One region of the Bacillus sp. JJ664 genome, then DNA from elsewhere that is predicted to be linked to it. Evidence: a T-box and tRNA genes for the amino acid it is inferred to sense, from the RefSeq annotation. Region 1 holds a T-box; the other holds one or more tRNA genes.
The links. The T-box of region 1 lies ahead of metG (methionine--tRNA ligase). A T-box ahead of a tRNA ligase gene usually reads a tRNA of that ligase, here a tRNA-Met.

Region 1 (10,982 bases):
TAACATTTCAATTAACTTTTCTGTGATAATGACATCACCATGTTTTTCCATCGCCTCAGCTAATAACTTACGTGCTTCCGCTTCTGCTTTACCACGTTCACGAATAACATCTGCTTCAGCAGTACCTTCTGCTTTACGAATCTTGGCTTTTGCTTCCCCATCAATTTCAGCTTTACGTGCCTCAGCTTCAGCTTTTCGAGTAGTTTCATAGTATTCAGCATCTGCTTTTGTTTTACGTACTTTACTTTCCTCTTCTTCTAGCCTAACTGCACGTTCACGTTCTAGGAATTTAAGTGATAATTCTTCTTCTTTTACTTCTTTTGCTAGTTTGGCTTTTTCAAGCTCATAAGACTGTTCTGATTTTGCACGAGCACGCTCCGTTTCTTCCATGAAGGCTGCATCTTTTATATCTTTTTCCTTTTTTGATTCTGCGATAGCAATTTGACGTTTGTATTCTTCTTCTTTCGCCTCTTGATCAGTTTGTGCTTTATGTATACGAGTTTCACGCTCACTATTTGCCTCAGCGATTTCTGCCAGTTTACGAACTTCAGCAATTCGTGGTCTACCTAAGTTTTCTAAGTATCCATTCTCCTCATCTGCGTCACGTAAATCTGTTAGACCTAATGATGTAATTTTAAACCCCATTAAATCAAGCTGCTTTTGTGCAACTTCAGATACATCTTGATTAAATTTTTCACGGTTACTATTAATATCTTCGACCGTCATTTTAGAAAGAATCGCACGAAGATTACTTCCAAGAACCTCAATAATTTCTGCTTCAATTTCTTCTTGTTTCTTACCTAAAAATTGTTCTGCATAGTTTGCAATACCATTTAAAGTATCCGCTACCTTAACCATTGCGACTGCATCAGCAACAATTGGAACACCACCATTTGTATATACTCTAGGCGTTGATAGCTTTAATTGAAAAGAAGTAAGGTTTACAGGGGTTGATGTTTGGAAACGTCTTAAACGGTACCCACCACCTCTAATAATTTTCATCGATCGACCTTCTTGGTCTGTAAAGATATTTGTTTCTTTCTCTGGATCACCTAATTTCGGACCTGTAATAATTAATGCTTGATTTGACTTTGCTGTTCTGTAACGATACCTGATCCAAAAAAAATAGCCTACACCAACAATTGCCGCTACAATCAGCAATGGAATTAAAAACAAAAGTCCTCCTAAAAAGCTTAACATTGCCACTTCCTCCTCCTAAAATTTCCAAAATATTACATTTATTCTAATGTTCGACATAAATGATGCGATTCCTTGTTCAAAAAACGGATGTGTTAGAAGAAAAAATATGGATTTATAGATTCGATTTGATGTAAGTGACATTTACAAATATAAAAAAGCTGCTTAATAGGCAGCTTTTGAATTTCAATTATGTTATACGTTTGTTAAATAACATATGCTTTAGTAGAAAAAATAGAATATGTAAATCTTAATTAATCCTTTTTGCTAAAGGATGATTTTCTGTGAACTGTATTAAATCCCACAAATTTCCGTATAAATCCTTAAATACTGCTACAGTGCCGTAATCTTGGGATTTAGGCTCTCTAACAAATTCGATCCCTCTTGAAGTCATTTCGTTATAATCTCTCCAAAAATCATCTGTACCTAAAAAAAGAAACACTCTTCCACCTGATTGATTTCCGATAAATGATTCTTGTTCAGGTTTAGATGCTTTTGCGAGTAATATAGTCGTACCATTTGAACCCGGAGGTGATATTACTACCCATCTTTTATCTTGTTCAGGTTGGTATGTATCTTCTATTAAATGAAAGTTTAATTTGTTTGTATAAAAATCTATAGCGTCGTCATAATCTTTTACAACTAGGGCTATATGAACGATCGATTGAATCATTTTAATTGCTCCTAACTAGTTTATTGCTACTTCTGTTTCATAACAAATGCTTATTTATTCGAAATAAGGATTATATGAATGTAAATGATGTTTATTTTTGATTGTATAAGTCAATATCATTCAAAAAGCTTCCAATTACTCGTAAATACTCTTCTGGTTCTTCGATGTATGGCATATGTGCACTCTGCTCAAAAACGTGGAATTTTCCATTCGGTGTAAGAGAGCTGAAATATTTAGTTGATTCAGGAGTTGCTTCATCAAAACGCCCACATGTGTACATCGTTGGGACATGAATATCCTTTAAATTCGAAGTACAGTCAAAATGCTTTAAGTTACCGGTCACGTGAAACTCAGAAGGGCCCCACATAATATTGTAAATTTCCCTATTTCTTAAATGTGCACCATTTTTTATAAATTCCGGATTCGGTTCTTGTCTAAACACGAAATGCTTATTAAATACAGCTGTGGCATTCTTGTACTCTTCAGAATCTGTTGTTCCATTTTCTTCACAATTTTTTAAAGTTTGTTGAACATCAAGAGGCAGCAGCTTTCGATTTTTATCTTGATCCTCGGCCCATAGTGGAGCACTCAAACAAGGGCTTGAAAAGATGATACTCTTCACACCGTCTGGTTTTGATAAATAATATGCTGCAGCAAGTGTTGTCCCCCACGAGTGACCTAAAATATGAAATTCATCAAGAGAAAGTGCTTCACGAATTTTCCCTAATTCTTCAACAAACCGATCAATATTCCATAAAGAAGTATCTGTTGGACGGTCAGACTTTCCACATCCTAACTGATCATAAAAAATAACCGTACGATGTTCTGCTAGTTTTTGTAAGCCCTGCATTGAATAGTGTGAAGAACCAGGCCCGCCATGTAAAACAATTACAGGAGTAGAATTTGTATTTGTATCATGTATCTGATACCATACCTTCCCACCTGTTACATCAATAAAACCTTCACTTATACTCATCTATTTCTCTCCTTCTTTCCTTTTAAGTATGATTGTTTAAATTGTATTAAAACTGTTGAATTATGTAAAAGTAAGTCATAACTTTATTAAACTATCTCATGGGTTAGTTGAACAAGTTATTTTTATAGTGTTTACTCTATGGATTCTGCTAATTCTTTTAACTTATTATATGTATTACTATTGTGAAAGTCTAAACCTATTATATCTAAACGATCACACTCAAAATATAAATGTTCACACCAATCGGCGACATTTTCTTTGACTGGTTTTTCGCATTCTTTTATATATTCTCTAAAATCCATTTAAGTTAAATTTTACTTTAGTTAATTAAAAACAAAGAGCCTCTAAATACTACGGAGGCTCAATCAAATTAATATTGGTCGGTAAACATCTGTTGATCTAAGATGCCATGAAAAAATTGTTCAAGAACTGGGATGTCTTCTGTCATAATACCAAGTTTTTGTACCCAATGTTCGGGATGTTTTATATCTTCCCTACAAATTAAAATCATGCGTTCACTTTGAATTGAAATAACCATTGCTTTCCCTAGAAAATGACCTGAAAAGATTATCGCAAAGTCGTAGCGATGGCTATCAGTAGCGATGCAGTAATAATGTATATTTTGAGTTTCTTTCTCTTCCGATAAAATGTGAAAATTCATCCTTACCACTCCTTTTTTTTATTTTGCTAGTTTGAGCTACCTACAATTGAAAGGTTAAGTGATTTCAAGAAAAAAGAAATTCTAAACAATCTGCCTTTATAATTAAATTAAATATGATGGGTCGATTTCCCTTTATTTTTCTCTGTTTTTTTACATGTCCTCTAATTTATAGTTCATAATTTCACTTCACAATTCCATATTTCAACATCTCAGAAGCGAATTTTCAACCTTTAAAATATCCTTCGTTGGAGATACTTATATACTTTGTCGTAATCAACTTTATATCAGTTTTTTATATAGTTTAATAATGCTCAAATGCATTCCTTCGTGGTATAAATTGAACGTTAGAAACTGTTTTGGTGTCTCCAAAGTCATTCCTGCAGAAGTGGTATACGGTGGCATTATTTTTTCGTCAAGTCGGTCAGAAAGTGTTTCTTGAATCCGAACTTGTTGTGTTTTCAGTAGTTCTTCTAGCTCTGATAGAGTAGGTACTCGATATTTGTGAGAATTTAAAGGTGATGTACCGTATTCAAATTGTTCCTTGAAACCTTCTGGTAAATTTTGTTGAAGTCCTAAATATTGAAACGCAAATCTTTCTACTACAACATATATATGCCCAACATTCCAACGAATTGTATTTCGGAATCCCTCAGGAACTCTATCAGCCATTTCTTCTGAAACTCCTTCTAGTAGATTCAAAGTTTGATTTCTTACAAAAGCTAACTGATTGAATAAAAATTGCTCCATGTACCTCAACTCCTAATTTTTTTATCGTTTTCCATAACTAACATGATTAAGTGTCTTACTGAACCTTTACTTTAAATGAAGTTATTCATTTAAAAAGCATGAACAAATTTAAAGCAAACAAAATGATAAAATATATCCCCTATAAAAAAGACTTTAATTACCATAATATGTTAATTCTCTTCCGTGCATGATATTCCCTCTAAAGTGACTTTTGAAGTTTACAATGTCCAATATAAAGACACACTTAGATGAACAAACATAAAAAGTTGGAATCATTAAATTTAAATGATTCCAACTTTTTACCGATTCAATTAATTGATTACACAAGCATTATTATTTTTGATTACTTTGAATTTCTTGTTTCAGCTTATAATTTCGCATCCTTTTCATATTTTCAGGAGCGTCCATTGGATCTTCGACTATCATTTCAATAATACAAAGTCTTTCGCCACGTTCTTTATCTGCTTGGTTGATTGCTTGTTGAAGCTCCCCATTTGTCCGGACAATAGCAGTAAAAGCATTCCCCCCAAAGACTTCAGCCAGTTTTGTGTAAGACCACTGAGGAATTTTGTTGTATTCTTGATTTTTTGTTTTCACGTTTAAATATTTTTCGATAGTATAACCGTTATTGTTTAAGACGAAGATGATGGGATTCATCCCGTAATAAAGCATAGTGCTGATCTCTTGCGCAGTTAATTGAAGTGAGCCATCGCCTGTAAACAGTAGTACGCGCCGATCTGGTGCTGCGATACTGGCACCAAAAGTCGATGGGGTTGCATAGCCGATGGATCCCCAACCACCTTGTCCAATAAATGTAACATTACTCGGTAGTTTTACCTCCGCCATGCCATTGTAGAACGTACCGGTCTCGACGACAAGGATGTCATCTTTTTTCAACATATGTTGAAAAATCGGATAATAGCCAGCTGCCTTAAGAGGTTCATCGGTTTTTGTTTTGCTCTGATTATAAGGGAAGGTCACTTTACTTTGAAATTCTTGATTTTTGTATCCTATATTTTTTACTGCATTTAGCATATCTGCAGCCAGTACATTTGGATACATCGCCTCACCGACTTTTACAAAGTCCGGTTGAACCTCGACAGTCTTTAATGAATTCAGTTTTGCTTTAAAATTCGCGGTGTTGGTGTCCGCCAATACCAATCCTATCGCAATGATACAATCTGCATTTTCTACAATATCTTGCACTTCAGTAGATCCGAAAGAGCTTAAGTACATACCAATATAATTCGGATGGGTTTCATCAAACGCCCCTTTTCCGAACAGCATTGACGCAACAGGAACATTCATTGCATCTGCCAACTGTAGAACTGCATTTTGAAGACCAAAACGCATTGTTTTGACATCAACCAGTATGACTGGATTTTTAGAACGCTCTAATAACTGACGGACCTGATCCGTCGCAGCTTGAAGAGTTTGCTTGTTTGAGGTTCTTTGCTGTGGTACTGGCACTTCCCGGACCATAATCGGCTTGGCTACTAAATCATCTGCTACTATGAGGTATACTGGTTGTTTTTTTTCTTTAGCAATTCGAATGGCAGCAGGAATCTCAATCATTGCATTTTCTGGCGTTAGTACCGCACTATAGGCTGTTATCTGTTCATACATCTTACGAAAAAGATCAAAATTCCCATCCATTAATGTATGGTGCATGAGCTTGTGCTCTTTTTGGACTTTTTCTGGAGGGGAACCAACAATGTGAATGATTGGAACATTCTCACTGAAGGCTCCCGCAATTGGATTACAGGCGCTTAGCTCTCCAACCCCAAAGGTTGTTATGAGTGCAGAAATCCCTTTGATTCTTGCGTAGCCATCTGAAGCATAACCAGAATTAAGTTCGTTCCGTCCTTCAATAAATTTGATTCCATTATATCTCTCCAAAGTATCAAGCAATGTAAAATTATAGTCTCCTGCAACGCCGAAAATTTCTGTAATGCCCGTAAGCTTCAAGCAATCAAACAAATACTGACCAACTGTTTTTTTGGTCATACCATTATGAGAGTCAGAATTGACCGTACCGTTCATCTTATCCATTTCACACTAACTCCTTATCCAATTTATGGAATTGTACAGATTATTAGTATCCTTTTTAATCGTACCCTATCACGGAGTAGGCTATACGATGTTTAATGAATGATTGAACTACTTTCTAACGACAAAAAAGAAGAGTTCCTTTTTAAGGAACTCTTCGAAAGTAATGATCATTCGGATTGCTTAGTTAATCTCTCAAACTCTTCTAATATCCTAATTGTATCTATTCGTTCAAATAAGGGTTCAACATCAGATAAATATTGGGATGTAACTAGAAATGGGCTCCATTCAGTTACTGTTGTAGTGTTAATCATGTCATGAACTTTCCTACTTGAAAAAGGAAGGAACGGAGTTAGAATTTGTGCTAAATTGGCAATTAAATAGATACAATTTGCTAAAGATTTTTTACAAGACTCAGAATCTTCCTTTATCTGTTTCCAAGGCTGTTGTTCATCAAAGTATTTATTTGAGAATCTAATTAATTCGAAAATTTTTTCCAATGCTAGTTTGAAAGTAGTAGTTTCAATGCAATGACCTACTTCATAGTACAAAAGATTAACCTTGTCTTGAATAGTAGATGAAATGACTTTATCAGGAATCATATTGTTAAATGATTTTTGAACAAATTTCAATGTCCGATTTACAAAGTTTCCATAAGCACCTAATAATTCACCATTATGACTATAAATAAACTCTTTCCAAGAAAAATCCGCATCTCGACTCTCAGGAGCGTTGATTGTTAAGAAATAGCGTATTGAATCTGGACTGTATCTTTCTAAAAGATCTGGAACCCAAACAGCCCAATTTTTACTCGTGGATAGCTTCTTCTTCTCTAAAGTCAAATACTCGTTAGAAACAATATGTGTTGGTAATGACTCTATCCCAAGACTAGAAAGAATACCTGGCCATATTATTGAATGAAACGGTATATTATCTTTTCCGTGAACGTAATAAGATGTTACGGAAGAATTCCAAAATGTTGAATCGTCATTTTTTGTTTCTTTTCCCCATAATTTACTCGCTGTGTAATATCCAGAGACCGCCTCAATCCAAACATAGATTTTTTTATCTTCATATCCAGCCACTGGAACACTTACACCAATAGGTAGATCTCTTGAAACTGCTCGATTCTGCAAACCTTCCTTTAAATATCGCTTAGTAAGTGAAATGGCATTCTCCCTCCAAAGATTCCTAGTTTCTGCTTCTTGAGTATAGTTTTCCAATACCGTTTGGAGAGTGCTTAATGCGAAGTAAAAATGCTCTGTAAGCCGTGTTACCGGAGGATTGCTACAAATTTTACACTTTCTTTCAAGCAATTCAAGCGGTTCCAGTACTGCTGAACAGTAATCACACTGATCTCCACGTGCCTTTGCCCCACAATTAGGACATATGCCTTCTACATATCGATCAGGTAAAAATTGTTGATCATATTCACAATATGTTTGTTCAATTTCTTTTTTGTAAATAAATCCCTTTTCAAGTAGTTCTAGAAATAATTGTTGAACAATTTCATGATGATGTTCTGTATCAGTTCTTGTATAGATATCGTATGAGAATCCTAATTTTGAAAAGCACTCTAAAAATTCATGGTGATAACGATCTGCTATTTCTTTAGGAGAAAGACCTTCTTGTTTTGCTCTGATTGTAATAGGTGTACCATTACAATCACTACCTGATACATACAAAACCTTTTCTCCTTTTATACGGTAATATCTTGCTAGAATATCTCCAGGTAACAAACTAGAAATATGACCAAGATGTAATGAGCCATTAGCATAAGCCCAAGCACCTCCAATAAAAATACTCATATTAAAACCTCCTTAATATTTATTTGATTTTAAAAACAAAAAAACCTCACCCTTAACTGTAATAGTTAAGGACGAGGTTTGAATTTCCACGTGGTACCACCTTATTTTGTAAATGATTCACACCATTTACCTTTACAAGTACGGAGTTATAATTGCTACTCTTATACTGTGACGTTGATAACGAGTGTCAAAACTCGTCGTAGCCTACTAATACAAAAGTATGTTCAGTACGAAGCTCAGAGACCATTGTTCAAATGTTTGTTTTTGCTTCTTTTCAGCTACCGAAGCTCTCTGTACAAAACAACTACATTTTACTTTTTCTCTTCATTGCCTGTATTATATTAATTACCAATAGTATATTCAATATTTTTTCAAAAATCAATGTCTAAAAATTTTATATAATTAAAATATTTTACATATAAATTTGTCATTTTTACCGATATTTAAATTTCGGCCCCATTTTAACCATTTTTGGAATATCTCTGTCCATAATGCCCTTCGTTCCTATCCGTTTGTAACTCCCCTACAAACAACTTTTTTAAATGGTCGTTTAAGAACATCCCATTTGGATCAAGTTGATGACGTAACTTTTTAAAGTCTTCTATTTTCGGATATAGTGCACATACATGATCTGCCTGAAGTGTATGTAGTTTTCCCCAATGTGGTCGTCCATTGTACCGGTGAAAAATTTCTTCTACATCTGCAAAATATTGTTCATGCTCCATCCCTTTATACATATGGACAGCAATATAAGCTGAGTCGCGTCCGTTTGCTGGACTAAGCCAAATGTCGTCACCCTTCACATAACGACATTCAATAGGGAAATGAACTTGATAGTTGTTATTCTCGACAAGCTGATGGATTTCACGTACAACAGTTTCCATTAATTCAGCTGGAACACTATATTCCATTTCATTAAAACGAACGAGACGAGTTGTTGTAAATAATTGATGAGTATAACCAACATCTTTACCCGTATCAACAAATTTGGCTGATAATCGACTGATTGATTTACTCAAACTTGGAATCATACGACATACCCGCGAAAGAGCGCCAAATAATACATTTTCCATAACCAATTGATTAAAATCACGCCAAAATCGATTACTAGGTAGTTGTTTCTTTGCTTCATTCATTAATTTAGCTTGAATTGTATTTGTATGTGGAAACCAGTAAAATTCAAAGTTGCGGTAATGATCTCTAAACTCCGCTAACTGGTTAAAGCATTCATCTAATGATAAACGTTTACTTTCGTATGTAAGGACTGTAGCTGGAATGACGCGCAATGTTACTTTCACGATAATTCCAAGCATCCCAAGTGATACTTGCAACGCTTTAAATAAATCTGGGTGACTCTCTTCATTACATATTAATACATCACCAAAAGCAGTCACAATTTGTATTTCCACTGCTTGAGTGGAAATACTTCCAAGCTTACTTCCTGTTCCATGTGTTCCTGTACTAATTGCACCAGCAATCGATTGTTTATCAATATCACCAAGATTTTCTTGTGCCCATCCTTGTTCGTGAAGAGCCGCGCTTAGATCGCTTAATTTCGTTCCTGCCCAAACACCGACTGTTTTCGTCGCTTGATCAACTTTTTCAACTCCTGCTAGAAGGTCCAGTGAAACAAGTACATCGTTTGTATGTACAACAGGTGTAAATGAATGTCCCGATCCGACAACACGAATCTTACGACCTTCTTCATTACAACGTTTTACTATTGAAACAACATCTTCAACACTTGTTGGATAAGCAATATGTGACGGTTTACTTTTAACAATACCAGACCAGTTTTGCCAATTTTTTTGATTTTCTTTTAAAGAAAACATAGTCCATCCCCTCGATAAGTAGTTACTTTATTAATAATTTCACCGTTTGAAACACAATAAAGATGATTAAAGCGTTCGCAAAGTTCGCCAGCTTTTGCATGCCGTAAAAATATAGGATCACCGAGCATTAAAGGAATTGTCCCTCGGTAATCAATTGGTGTCTGCACTTCTCCGGCTCCTTCAAGTGACAATAATTGGGCGTTTTCAGGCAAATATGGCTTTGGTAACTTATCTGTTCCAACTGCTCCTGATCCAATGTAACCACCTCCAGCACAAGTAAATAGATGATTATCCGGTTTGCGAACAATTTCAATCGCAAAGCCAGCAGCTGGTTTATATTGAAAATCACGATAGTTGTCAAATAAACCTGGAGAGAAAAAACCTGACCCGACAGTTACTTCTGTTACAACGTGCTCATTCGTTGTTGAATGTAAACTTCCTGTCCCTCCTCCATTGACAAATTGGAGGGTAATCCCGTAGTTTTCAATCATTTGAATCGTCGCCGCTCGTTTTTCGGCAATTTGCTTGATAGATTGCTTTTTTAGTAATGTAATAATCTTATTTTTTGCAGTTTTCTTCGGAGATTGGTCTCCAACTCCAGCAATTTGAGCTTCGTATCCCATTACACCTACTAAACTAACTGACGGGGAAGATATGATTTCCTCAACTACTACTTTCGCATCATCTACACTCCGAACTGGAGAACGCCATACACCGAAATGAAGCCCCGGTACATCAAATGACATATCAATGTCAAGACATATAGGGAGTGTAACGTTATACATTTGAGCAATTTTGTTAAGATGCTTTACATGTTCAACAGAGTCAATCATTAGCGTAATCATTTTTCCTTGTTGATTTAACTGACAAATTTTCGCCACGGCTTCAGAATCCCAAATCGGATAGCCGATTAAAATATCTTCAATTCCTTCGTTCAACAAGTACATCGCTTCATTCGCCGTAAAACACATCACACCTTGAAACAATGCATGTTTTTTCATAATATATTTAATGATAAAAATGCTTCGAATTGATTTAC
Region 2 (11,081 bases), on a different contig from region 1:
GATACCACGTACACTTCACATGTCTATGCTTGGCGTTAGGGATTTATCAGTAATTGAAACACCGCCAGAAAATCGTTTCCCAGTTCAAACATACGTTGTAGAATACAATGCAGCATTAGTAAGAGAGGCGATTGAAAGAGAGTTGTCTCGAGACGGACAAATTTATTTCTTATATAACCGTGTAGAAGATATAGAACGTATGGCGGAACAAATTTCAATGCTAGTTCCCGATGCGAAAGTAGCAGTGGCACATGGTCGAATGAACGAAGGTGAACTCGAATCAGTTATGTATGCCTTCTTAGATGGGCAATATGACGTTCTAGTCAGTACGACGATCATTGAAACTGGTGTAGATATACCGAATGTAAATACGTTAATTGTGCATGATGCAGATCGTATGGGATTATCGACGCTTTACCAGTTAAGAGGAAGAGTAGGGCGATCAAACCGTGTAGCATATGCGTACTTTACGTATAAACAAGACAAAGTATTGACTGAGGTTGCTGAAAAACGCCTTCAAACAATTAAAGAATTTACTGAGCTCGGTTCAGGATTTAAGATTGCCATGCGTGACCTATCAATACGTGGAGCAGGTAATTTACTTGGGGCCCAACAGCATGGATTTATCGACTCTGTCGGATTTGACCTATACTCACAAATGCTGAAGGATGCAATTGAGCAACGTAGAGGCATTAAGAAGGAAGATCTAATTACTGTTGAAATAGATATCGAGGTAGACGCTTATTTACCTGATACTTATATTCAAGACAGTAAGCAAAAAATTGAAATGTATAAGCAATTTAGAAGAGTAGAGACGTTTGATGAATTAAACGATGTTCAAGATGAACTGATGGACCGATTTGGAGAATTCCCTGTAGAAGTTGGCTACTTATGTCAGGTTGCTCATATCAAGTTATTAGCTAACGCAGAGAAAATAGAACTGATTAAGCAAGCTAAATCAGAGGTTAGTATTTACTTCTCAGAAGCAGCAAGTGCAAATATTGATGGCGGAAAACTATTCAAGCTCTGCAGTTCTTATGGAAGAGGAATTGGACTTGGCATGGATGGTACTAAATTAAAAATTACACTAGATGTTAAAGGGAAAAAACCAGCTGACTGGTTAACAACACTTGAAGGACTAATTACCGGACTTAAAAATGTGAAAAAAGAAAGCGTAAATGCTTAACGAAATGTAGAAAAGTTACCAAAATGTGCTTACACTACTATAAATTTAGTAAAGGTGTCAAAAAATCTCACTTATTTTGTATAGAACGGAAGTTGTGAAGGATACTATCATTAATTAAGGGTGACCTTACCTCATTGTCACTCTCTTTCATAAACGTAGACAAGCAAGTAAGTGAGGAGGCGCTTTACAAGTATGAAGGCAACAGGAATTGTACGACGTATTGACGACTTAGGTCGAGTAGTAATACCCAAGGAAATCAGGAGAACTTTACGAATCCGTGAAGGTGATCCATTAGAAATATTTGTAGACAGAGATGGAGAAGTTATTTTAAAGAAATATTCACCTATTAGTGAATTAAGTGATTTCGCTAAGGAGTATGCAGATGCATTATACGATACACTGGGTCACACTGTTATCATAAGTGACCGTGATTCAGTAGTTGCAGTTGCAGGGGCTTCTAAGAAAGAATACTTAAACAAAAATATTGGTGATATTATTGAAAAAATCATGGCGGAACGAAATTCGAAAGTAATAAGTGAGCCTGGTGAAGCTTCTTTTATCGAAAGTGTAATTGAAAAATACCAATCCTATGCCGTAGGAGCAATCATCGCAAGTGGTGACCCCATCGGAGCAGTCGTTATCTTCTCCAAAGACAAAACGATCACAGAGGTTGAGAAAAAAGCAATCGACACAGCAACAAACTTCTTAGCAAGACAAATGGAGCAGTGAAAACGAAAAGTGGAGGCGACTGGTCAGCTCCGACAAGCATAAGAACAAGCACGGAGAAGGTGCTTTTTACCTTCTTTGGGATCGGTCTTATGACTCGAGGAGCTAGGAGCCGGAACTAGACACCACGAAAAGTGGAGGCGACTGGTCAGCTCCGACAAGCATAAGAACAAGCACGGAGAAGGTGCTTTTTACCTTCTTTGGGATTGGTCTTATGACTCGAGGAGTAAGGCGCCGGAACTGGAAAAAACAAAAAAGTAAACCATTCTTTTGCCAGATTTGGCGCAAGAATGGTTTTTCTTTTGGCAACTCTTTACATAAACCCCAATAATGTAATACATTAAAGGGTGAACCATCTATCAAAGGAGTTGTTATCCTTTTGCAAAAAGCTAAGCAGAAAGCAGCCTTACAAGGAGCTTTATTTATTACAATTGCATCTTTATTATCAAAGGTATTAAGTGCATTTTATAAAATTCCATATCAAAATATTGCTGGTGATTTAGGTTACTATATTTACCAACAGGTGTATCCTGTTTATGCAATTGCTTTAGCTTTTTCCACATATGGTTTTCCTTTAGTTTTATCATCTTATGTAGCTGAACGATTAGCAAAAAAAGATGAAAAGGGTGCCAAAGAGCTAGTGTATGCGACTTTTATGATGCTTTTATTGATTGGTACCTTGTGTTTTTTGACTCTATACATAGGGAGTAATAGCATAGCGCAGTTTATGCGTGACGAACATCTTGCTATGCTGATTCGAGTTGTCAGCGTTGGATTCTTATTTGTCCCAATTACATCGGCCTTCCGAGGCTACTATCAGGGTTTAGGAGATATGGGGCCAACTTCTATCAGTCAAGTAATTGAACAATTAATTCGTGTAATAACGATTTTAGTACTATCAATTTATTTAATGCAAACTACAGATAATCTTTATGTTGTAGGAGCGGGCGCAGTTTCGGGTTCAATATTGGGAAGCATCGCTGCAATATTATACTTCTTTTACTGGGTTTCTTTTAAAGGTTCCGGTTTAACGATTCCATCTTTCAGTTTAGTAAAGAAATATCGTTTTGAACTGAAAACAATCTTATATCAAGGAATCCTACTTAGCTTAAGTAGCTTAGTACTCGTATTTATACAATTTATCGATTCAATCTCCTTTTATCCACTTTTAGTGCAATATGGATATCATGTGGAAGGAGCTAAGTTAGTTAAAGGTATTTATGATCGAGGATTTCCGTTAATTCAACTTGGAGCCGTAATTGCTTCGTCATTTTCGTTAGCTTTAATACCGTATTTATCAAGGGAGTTAGTTAGAAAAGAACATTCTTCAATTAATAACCGAATTTCAGCGGCAATTAGAGTAAGTATTGTAGTTGGAGCCGCTGCAACTGTTGGGCTAGTTTCCATCATTCATCCGACAAATATTATGCTTTATCGAAATGATTTAGGTACAGATGTACTGTCGATTTTATGTGTTTCCATCTTTTTTGCAGGTATCTCAATTACAACTTCATCTATAGCACAAGGTCTTGGGAAAAGTTTGATTCCGGCATTAAATGTATTCGCAGGTGGATGTGTAAAATTCATTGGAAATGTTATTTTAATGGAGCAAATCGGTTCTAAAGGAGCGGCATATTCAACTGTTGTTGCATTAATCATTGTGACAATCTTAAATTTAGCTTATATTTATAAACTCTCAAAAGTAAAATTCTTTGGATTAATGTTTATTTTAAAGCTATTAATTTCCCTGGTGATTATGTATTGCAGTGTTCTTGGATATGAATATATTTATGAGAAGTATTCATTATTTATCAATCCGCTTCGTTTACGTATGTTAGTTGAAGCTTTAACATCGGCAGGCGTTGGAGCTATTGTTTTTACAATCATCTTAATCAAAATAAAACTATTTACTGTTGAAGAGCTGAGCTCGTTAATAAAAAGTAAAAAATTACAAAAATGGCTCTCTTAAAAGAACAGGAGGAGCAAAATGAACAAGATTACAGTTTTAGGCCTAGGTGCAGGTGATTTAAATCAGCTGCCATTAGGGATTTATAAAATACTACAAAAGACTGAAAATCTATTTTTACGAACAAAAGACCATCCTGTTATTCAAGAATTAGAGGCAGAGGGACTTACATATCAGTCTTATGACGCTGTATATGAAAAGCATGATCAATTTGAGGAAGTATATCAAGAAATTGTGAACTCTTTAGTGACAGAATCTAAGGAGAAACAAATTACATATGCAGTGCCAGGGCACCCACTTGTAGCAGAGAAAACAGTTCAATTGTTAATTGAATTAGCTAATCAAGGAAAAGTAGAAATAGATATTAAAGGTGGACAAAGTTTTTTAGATGCGATGTTTACTAGCTTGAAAATTGATCCGATAGAAGGCTTTCAATTCGTTGATGCCACTGATTTAGAGCAAGAATACATAACATTTAGACAGCATTTAATTATTTGCCAGGTTTATGACCAAATGACCGCTTCACATGCGAAATTAAAATTAATGGAGCAATTACCTGATGATTATGAAATAACGATTGTGACTGCAGCAGGTAGTGAATCTGAGCAAATTAGAACAGTGCCTCTATTCGAATTAGATCGTGATACTTCAATCAATAACTTAACGAGTGTGTATGTACCACCAGTAAAGCATGAAGCAGATTTATATCATCAATTTGAAACACTTCGTTCTGTAATTGCAACATTAAGGGGCCCTGAAGGGTGTCCTTGGGATCAAAAGCAGACACATGAATCTTTAAAGAAATATTTATTAGAAGAGGCGTACGAATTACTTGAAGCAATTGATGAGGAGGATGATGATCACATCATAGAAGAGCTTGGGGATGTATTGCTTCAAGTGATGCTACATGCTCAAATTGGAGAAGATGAAGGTTATTTCTCAATCCAAGATGTTATTAAAGGATTAGTAAGGAAGCTAATTTACCGTCATCCACATGTATTTGCAGATGTGAATGTAGAAGATGAAGAAGAAGTGTTAAAAAATTGGCAGGAATTAAAGCAAGCTGAAAAAGGCGACACTGTTACAACGATTTTATCTGGTATACCAAAAGAATTATCGGGTTTACTAAAGGCAGAAAAGCTACAAAGCAAGGCTGCAAAAGTAGGCTTTGATTGGAAAGAGTTACCGCCAGTTGTAGATAAGATCAAAGAAGAGCTAGCCGAGGTACTTGCAGCAATTGAGCTGAATGAGCAGTCAAAAATAGAGTCTGAATTAGGCGACTTACTATTTAGCATCGTTAATTTAGCAAGATTTATTGATGTAAATCCTGAGCAAGCAATTTTAAAAACCAATATGAAATTCACAAAACGTTTTCAGTTTATCGAATCAAAGCTGAATGAAATAAATAAAACATTTTCAGATGTGTCTCTTGAGGAAATGGATGAATTCTGGAATGAAGCAAAAGAGCTAGAGTAACTTGAGAATAAGGAGAGAGAAAAATGAGACTTGATAAATTTTTAAAAGTATCGAGAATTATTAAGCGACGTACACTTGCAAAAGAAGTAGCTGATCAAGGAAGAATTACAATAAATGGTACGGTTGCAAAAGCTTCTACAGAAGTAAAAGTTGGCGATGAGTTGAAGATTCGCTTTGGACAAAAAATTGTTACGGCAAAAATTAATTTATTAAAAGAAACAGTCCGCAAAGAAGAAGCTGATGCGATGTATTCAATTATCAGTGAAGAAAAACTAACTGATAGCTTGTTCTAAAATAGTTGTCCCTTCATATACTTGTACAAATAAAGCTGTATTGAATTTACATTCATACAAGTATGTTTACGTATATGGAGGGACGTTATGAATAATAATCCGTATGAGTTGAATGCGAAAAATACAAACCAGTTAATTGAACAGGATTTATCGTTAAAGAGTAGAAGATATTTAGAAATTACTGGTGTAAAACAAGTAGAAAGCTTCGATAGCGAAGAGTTTTTACTAGAAACAACCTTAGGTTTTCTGCATATTAAAGGCCATAACCTACAAATGAAAAACCTCGATGTAGAAAAAGGGCACGTGGCAATAAAAGGAAAAATAAACGAATTATGTTATATCGATGAATATAACTCGGGGAAAGCTAAAGGAATCTTTAGCAAGCTATTTAAATGAGCTTAAACGTTCAGTTTTACTCTATGGTGGCGATGGTCGGTATGGGTGCTTACCTTGGTATGGCGCTAGATACATACCATCGTTTTTTATATCGAGGTAGAAGTAATAAATATCTTGTTTTTGGTACGGATATTTTGTTTTGGATCTTTCAGTCATTACTAGTTTTTTATGCGTTGTATCTGGTGAACGAGGGAGCATTGCGTTTTTATCTACTTTTAGCATTATTATGTGGATTTGCTGCTTATCAAAGTTTACTAAAATCGATTTATAAAAAAATTCTAGAGTTTACGATCCAACTTGTGATTAGATTGTACCGTATAATCGTGAAGATTATTAATGCATTGATTGTCATACCAATTAAGTGGCTGATTCAGCTTGTGATTGTCATTCTTTTATTTATTTATGGTATCCTTATTCGACTAATCCATTTACTTTACAACGTTGTCCTATCAATTTTAATGTTTTTCGTCAGAGTATGTTGGTTTTTTGTGCCAAAACAAGTCAAAAACTATTTAGGGCGATTTAAAGGGATTTTAGAAAAATCAAAGAATATCTTCCTTACTACTATTAAAAAAGCAAAGAACCTTTTAGATAGGAGGAAGAAATAAGTGGAGCATGCTAGGAAGTTGGATGTAACTAGACAAGATTATGTTAAACAGAAAATTGTTTTAGTTGAGGAGCAATTCGATATTCCTAATAAAAGGAGTATAAAGAAGTTTTTCATGCGTGTTTCATGTTTCTTTATGTTTGCTATACCTATATGTTTATTATTACAATCGCATTTTGAATCACAACAGCTGCTTTATTCTTCAAAAATGAATCAGTTACAACAAGCTTCGGTAGAGTTAAAAGATACAAAAAGTGAGATCGAGGACTCTAATCATTTAATCAACCAATTGAGTGATGATGAGTTTATTATTGAAATGGCTCGAAAAAATTTATTTTTTTCAAAAGAGGGAGAAATCATCTTTCCCAATATTAAGTAATTATCGTTTCATTGACACTTGATTTTATTATTTTATATAATATAGTAAATCCAGTTAAACAACTTAAGGAGGAGCATTTTTTTTATGTCAATTGAGGTAGGCAGCAAAGTAAGTGGGAAAGTTACAGGAATAACAAATTTTGGTGCTTTCGTAGAGTTACCAGAAGGAGTAACTGGACTTGTTCACATTAGTGAAGTAGCTGACAACTATGTTAAAGATATTAATGAACATTTAAAAGTTGGCGATGAAGTCGAAGTAAAAGTTATCAATGTTGAAAAGGACGGCAAAATTGGACTTTCAATTAAAAAAGCAAAAGAACGTCCACCAGTAAAAGAGGGAGAGCGTGAGCAAAGACCTCGCACAAGTAGACCTGCATATGGTGGCGGTGGCGGTGGAAACCGTGGTAAAAACCAAAATCGTTCAGATCAACGTCCAGTTAAAGAAACATTTGATCAAAAAATGAGTAAATTTTTAAAAGACAGTGAAGATCGCCTAGCTTCTTTAAAACGCAACACAGAATCTAAGCGCGGTGGTCGTGGAGCTCGTCGAGGTTAATTTGCTACCTTGTCAGGACATAAATGATTATATAGAACACGCACTCAGTCATTGAGTGCGTTTTTTGTATGTAAGGAGTCGGTTGACATAAGGGATGAATTGAAAGTTAAAAAACATGTAATCTATGAAAAAATATATTGACGGGTATATTTACCCATGCTATTATAAATCTTGTCGTTTAAATAATATGGCGGTGTAGCTCAGCTGGCTAGAGCGTACGGTTCATACCCGTGAGGTCGTGGGTTCGACTCCCTCCGCCGCTACCATATATTTTACGGCCCGTTGGTCAAGCGGTTAAGACACCGCCCTTTCACGGCGGTAACACGGGTTCGAATCCCGTACGGGTCATATCTTCTAGAAAAAAACGTCTAGTCTCTAATAGGGGCTAGACGTTTTTTTATTATTTATTAAGTGTAACTCGCTGTGTTGGAAAATCACTCTAGTAATGGATTAAGTGATTTGAGCTGCCAGTGAAATTTATTTAGTCATTCACATCACCAGATATTCACATCCATATATCCTTATATTTTAATTCCTATTCTATTTTTTTATAGACATATTATTTATGAAATGCGCTTCTTTTACTTGATTAGAGTAATTCTGATGCTAAGTTTTCTCATAATTTGTAAAACAGTTGTAGGTTAAAGCTTTTTCCGTCGAAGGAAACTTTTATTATCCTTTGTCATTTTGACATATTCTTGCAATGGGACAAGTTAAAATATGGACATAAACTAAATCGGATGGGGTGGGAATATGTCTAAATTACAAAGAGGATCTTCTAATACTTCGCCAAGCTTGATCCCTATGAACGGATTTCAATCTATTTTTCGGCAGTCCTCTAAGTCGATAAAGCCTAAGTTAGAAAAAGCACTTTTTGATTGGGGACTATTAATCTTTATAACTGGTTTTCTATTAGGACGTGCGTTAATCTTATCAAATATTCTCCCTTTTGTTTTACCGTTTTTTGCCTCTGTATATATGATGAAACGCGAGCGCACAGGTGTAGCCTTTATCGCATTAATGGCAGGAGCAGCAACTGTCTCGCTTGAAACAGCTAGCTATGCGTTTTCTACAGTCATCTTATTCTTTATCCTCAATATTTTCTTTTCAAGAATTAAACGTCATTATGTGGGACTTGTCCCATTTCAAGTATTTTTATCAGTATTTCTAAGTCACTTACTAATTTCATATGCTTTTCAGCAAGAAGTATTGATGTATGATGTCTTAATGGCATCAGTTGAAGCTGGACTAAGCTTTATCTTAACGATGATATTTTTCCAAAGTGTACCTTTACTTGCCATACCAAAAAGAAAACAACTTTTAGGTGTTGAGGAAATTGTATGTCTGGTAATTTTATTGGCTTCAGTTGTGACGGGGACAACTGACTGGTATATTCAAGACCTTTCGATTCAACATATCGTTACAAGATATATCGTTTTGGTTTTTGCGTTTGTTGCAGGTGGAACAGTTGGATGTACTGTTGGTGTTGTAACTGGATTAATTTTAAGCCTTGCAAGTGTTTCAAGTTTATATCAAATGAGCTTGTTAGCATTTTCTGGATTATTAGGAGGATTGTTAAAAGAAGGCAAACGTCTAGGCGCAGCAGCGGGACTACTAATTGGTACTTGCTTAATTAGTTTCTATGCTGAAAAGCAATCAGATATCATCTTTTCAATCATAGAATCAGTTATAGCGATTTTGTTGTTTATTTTAACGCCTACAATTTTGTTAAAACAATTAGCGAAGTTAGTGCCAGGTACAGAAGAACATTCTACAGATCAACAACAATATCTTCGAAAGATACGTGATTTAACTGCTAATCGTATCAACCAGTTTTCGAATGTATTCGAGGCATTATCAGCAAGTTTTTCTCAACCAAGTCAATTTTCCAAAATTGAAGATGAATTAACGGATGAAGAGTTGTTTGTATGCAGCATTTCAAATAAATGTTGTAATAGTTGTTTAAAGAAAGACCATTGTTGGTCAAATAATGGTGATCGAACATATCAATACATGGCAAATATGATGGATCTTGTTGAAAATGACAAGCTCATTAAAAATGGTCAATTTATGAGGGAGTGGGAAAAGTATTGTCAGCGTTCATCAAAGATGGCAGACTTGATGAAGCAAGAAGTGTTTTATTTCCGAGCTAATCAACGACTAAAAAAGCAAGTCCAAGAAAGTAGAAGATTAGTAGCAGAACAATTAAAAGGCGTTTCAAAAGTAATGGTTGATTTTGCACAAGAAATTCAACGTGAAAAAGAGAACCATCAGTTGCAAGAGGATCAAATTCTTCAAGCATTACTAAACTTTGGAATCGACGTAAGCCAAGTTGAAATTTACAATTTAGAGCAAGGGAATATAGATATTGATATTCTTATACCTTTTGAGAATGAGTATGGTGAATGTCAAAAATTAATTGCGCCAATTTTATCAGATATTTTAAAAGAGACGATTGTCGTGTTAAAAGAAGAATCGGCTGCGATTCCGAATAGTGGACATTACTTAGTTACATTTGGATCTGACAAAGCCTATGTCATTGAAACGGGAGTAGCTACTGCTGCAAAAGGTGGAGGATTCATTTCCGGAGATGCTTTTAAAATCATGGATGTAGGAGCAGGAAAACATGCGATTGCAATCAGTGATGGAATGGGTAATGGCGAACGTGCTCATATTGAAAGCAATGAAACGTTAAAGCTATTACAAAAAATATTAAACTCTGGCATTGAAGAAACTGTTGCGATTAAATCAATTAACTCAATATTATCCTTACGTACAACCGAGGAGGTATTTGCTACATTAGATTTAGCGATGGTCGATTTACATGATGCATCAGCAAAATTCTTAAAAATTGGCTCATCACCGAGCTTCGTTAAGCGAGGTACACAAGTTATCAAAATAGAAGGAAGTAATCTTCCAATTGGAATTATCGATGACTTTGATGTAGAAGTTGTTAGCGAGCAATTAAAAGCTGGTGATTTATTAATCATGATGAGCGATGGGATTTTTGAAGGACCTAGACATGTAGAAAACTATGAAATGTGGATGAAACGCAAAGTAAGCGAATTAGAAACGGATGATCCTCAGGCAGTAGCTGAGTTATTACTAGAGGAGGTTATTCGATCAAATACTGGCGATATTAATGATGATATGACTGTAGTAGTTGCAGTTGTTAAACGAAATATGCCAAAGTGGTCGTCTATTGCATCATATAGTGCAATGGCATAGTAAATAAAATTAAATAAGGTTTATCCCCTCCCATATTTGGACAAAATGGTAACAACTTTTATGCGGAGGGGATTAAGTATGTATAAGGGAAAGTTAAAACAAATCTTATTAATTACGGATGGCTATTCAAATCACGGAGAAGATCCATTAGCGGTAGCTAGCTTAGCAAAAGAATATGGCATTACAGTAAACGTTATCGGTATTTTAGATGAACAATCTAAAAGTGGGGATGGTTTAAAAGAAATAGAAGATATTGCCATTGCTGGTGG

Region 2: it has a tRNA-Met gene. The T-box ahead of metG (methionine--tRNA ligase) is inferred to sense a tRNA for this amino acid. The anticodon was not compared.

Annotation. Positions count from the first base shown of each region.
Region 1 covers NZ_JBALMS010000156.1:8,198-19,179, forward strand. The annotation lists gene V7056_RS18765 (flotillin family protein) at 1-1,200, opposite strand, end outside; gene V7056_RS18770 (VOC family protein) at 1,448-1,870, opposite strand; gene V7056_RS18775 (proline iminopeptidase-family hydrolase) at 1,962-2,846, opposite strand; gene V7056_RS18780 (SAV0927 family protein) at 3,217-3,507, opposite strand; gene V7056_RS18785 (DinB family protein) at 3,787-4,254, opposite strand; gene V7056_RS18790 (alpha-keto acid decarboxylase family protein) at 4,588-6,306, opposite strand; gene metG (methionine--tRNA ligase) at 6,474-8,111, opposite strand; T-box leader at 8,176-8,448, opposite strand; gene V7056_RS18800 (D-arabinono-1,4-lactone oxidase) at 8,573-9,943, opposite strand; gene V7056_RS18805 (amino acid deaminase/aldolase) at 9,931-10,982, opposite strand, start outside.
Region 2 covers NZ_JBALMS010000061.1:16,261-27,341, reverse strand. The annotation lists gene mfd (transcription-repair coupling factor) at 1-1,186, shown strand, start outside; gene spoVT (stage V sporulation protein T) at 1,379-1,915, shown strand; gene V7056_RS11230 (putative polysaccharide biosynthesis protein) at 2,292-3,881, shown strand; gene yabN (bifunctional methyltransferase/pyrophosphohydrolase YabN) at 3,900-5,354, shown strand; gene V7056_RS11220 (RNA-binding S4 domain-containing protein) at 5,378-5,647, shown strand; gene yabP (sporulation protein YabP) at 5,735-6,043, shown strand; gene yabQ (spore cortex biosynthesis protein YabQ) at 6,040-6,651, shown strand; gene V7056_RS11205 (FtsB family cell division protein) at 6,652-7,029, shown strand; gene V7056_RS11200 (S1 domain-containing RNA-binding protein) at 7,114-7,584, shown strand; tRNA gene V7056_RS11195 (tRNA-Met) at 7,774-7,850, shown strand; tRNA gene V7056_RS11190 (tRNA-Glu) at 7,861-7,932, shown strand; gene spoIIE (stage II sporulation protein E) at 8,338-10,812, shown strand; gene V7056_RS11180 (VWA domain-containing protein) at 10,891-11,081, shown strand, end outside.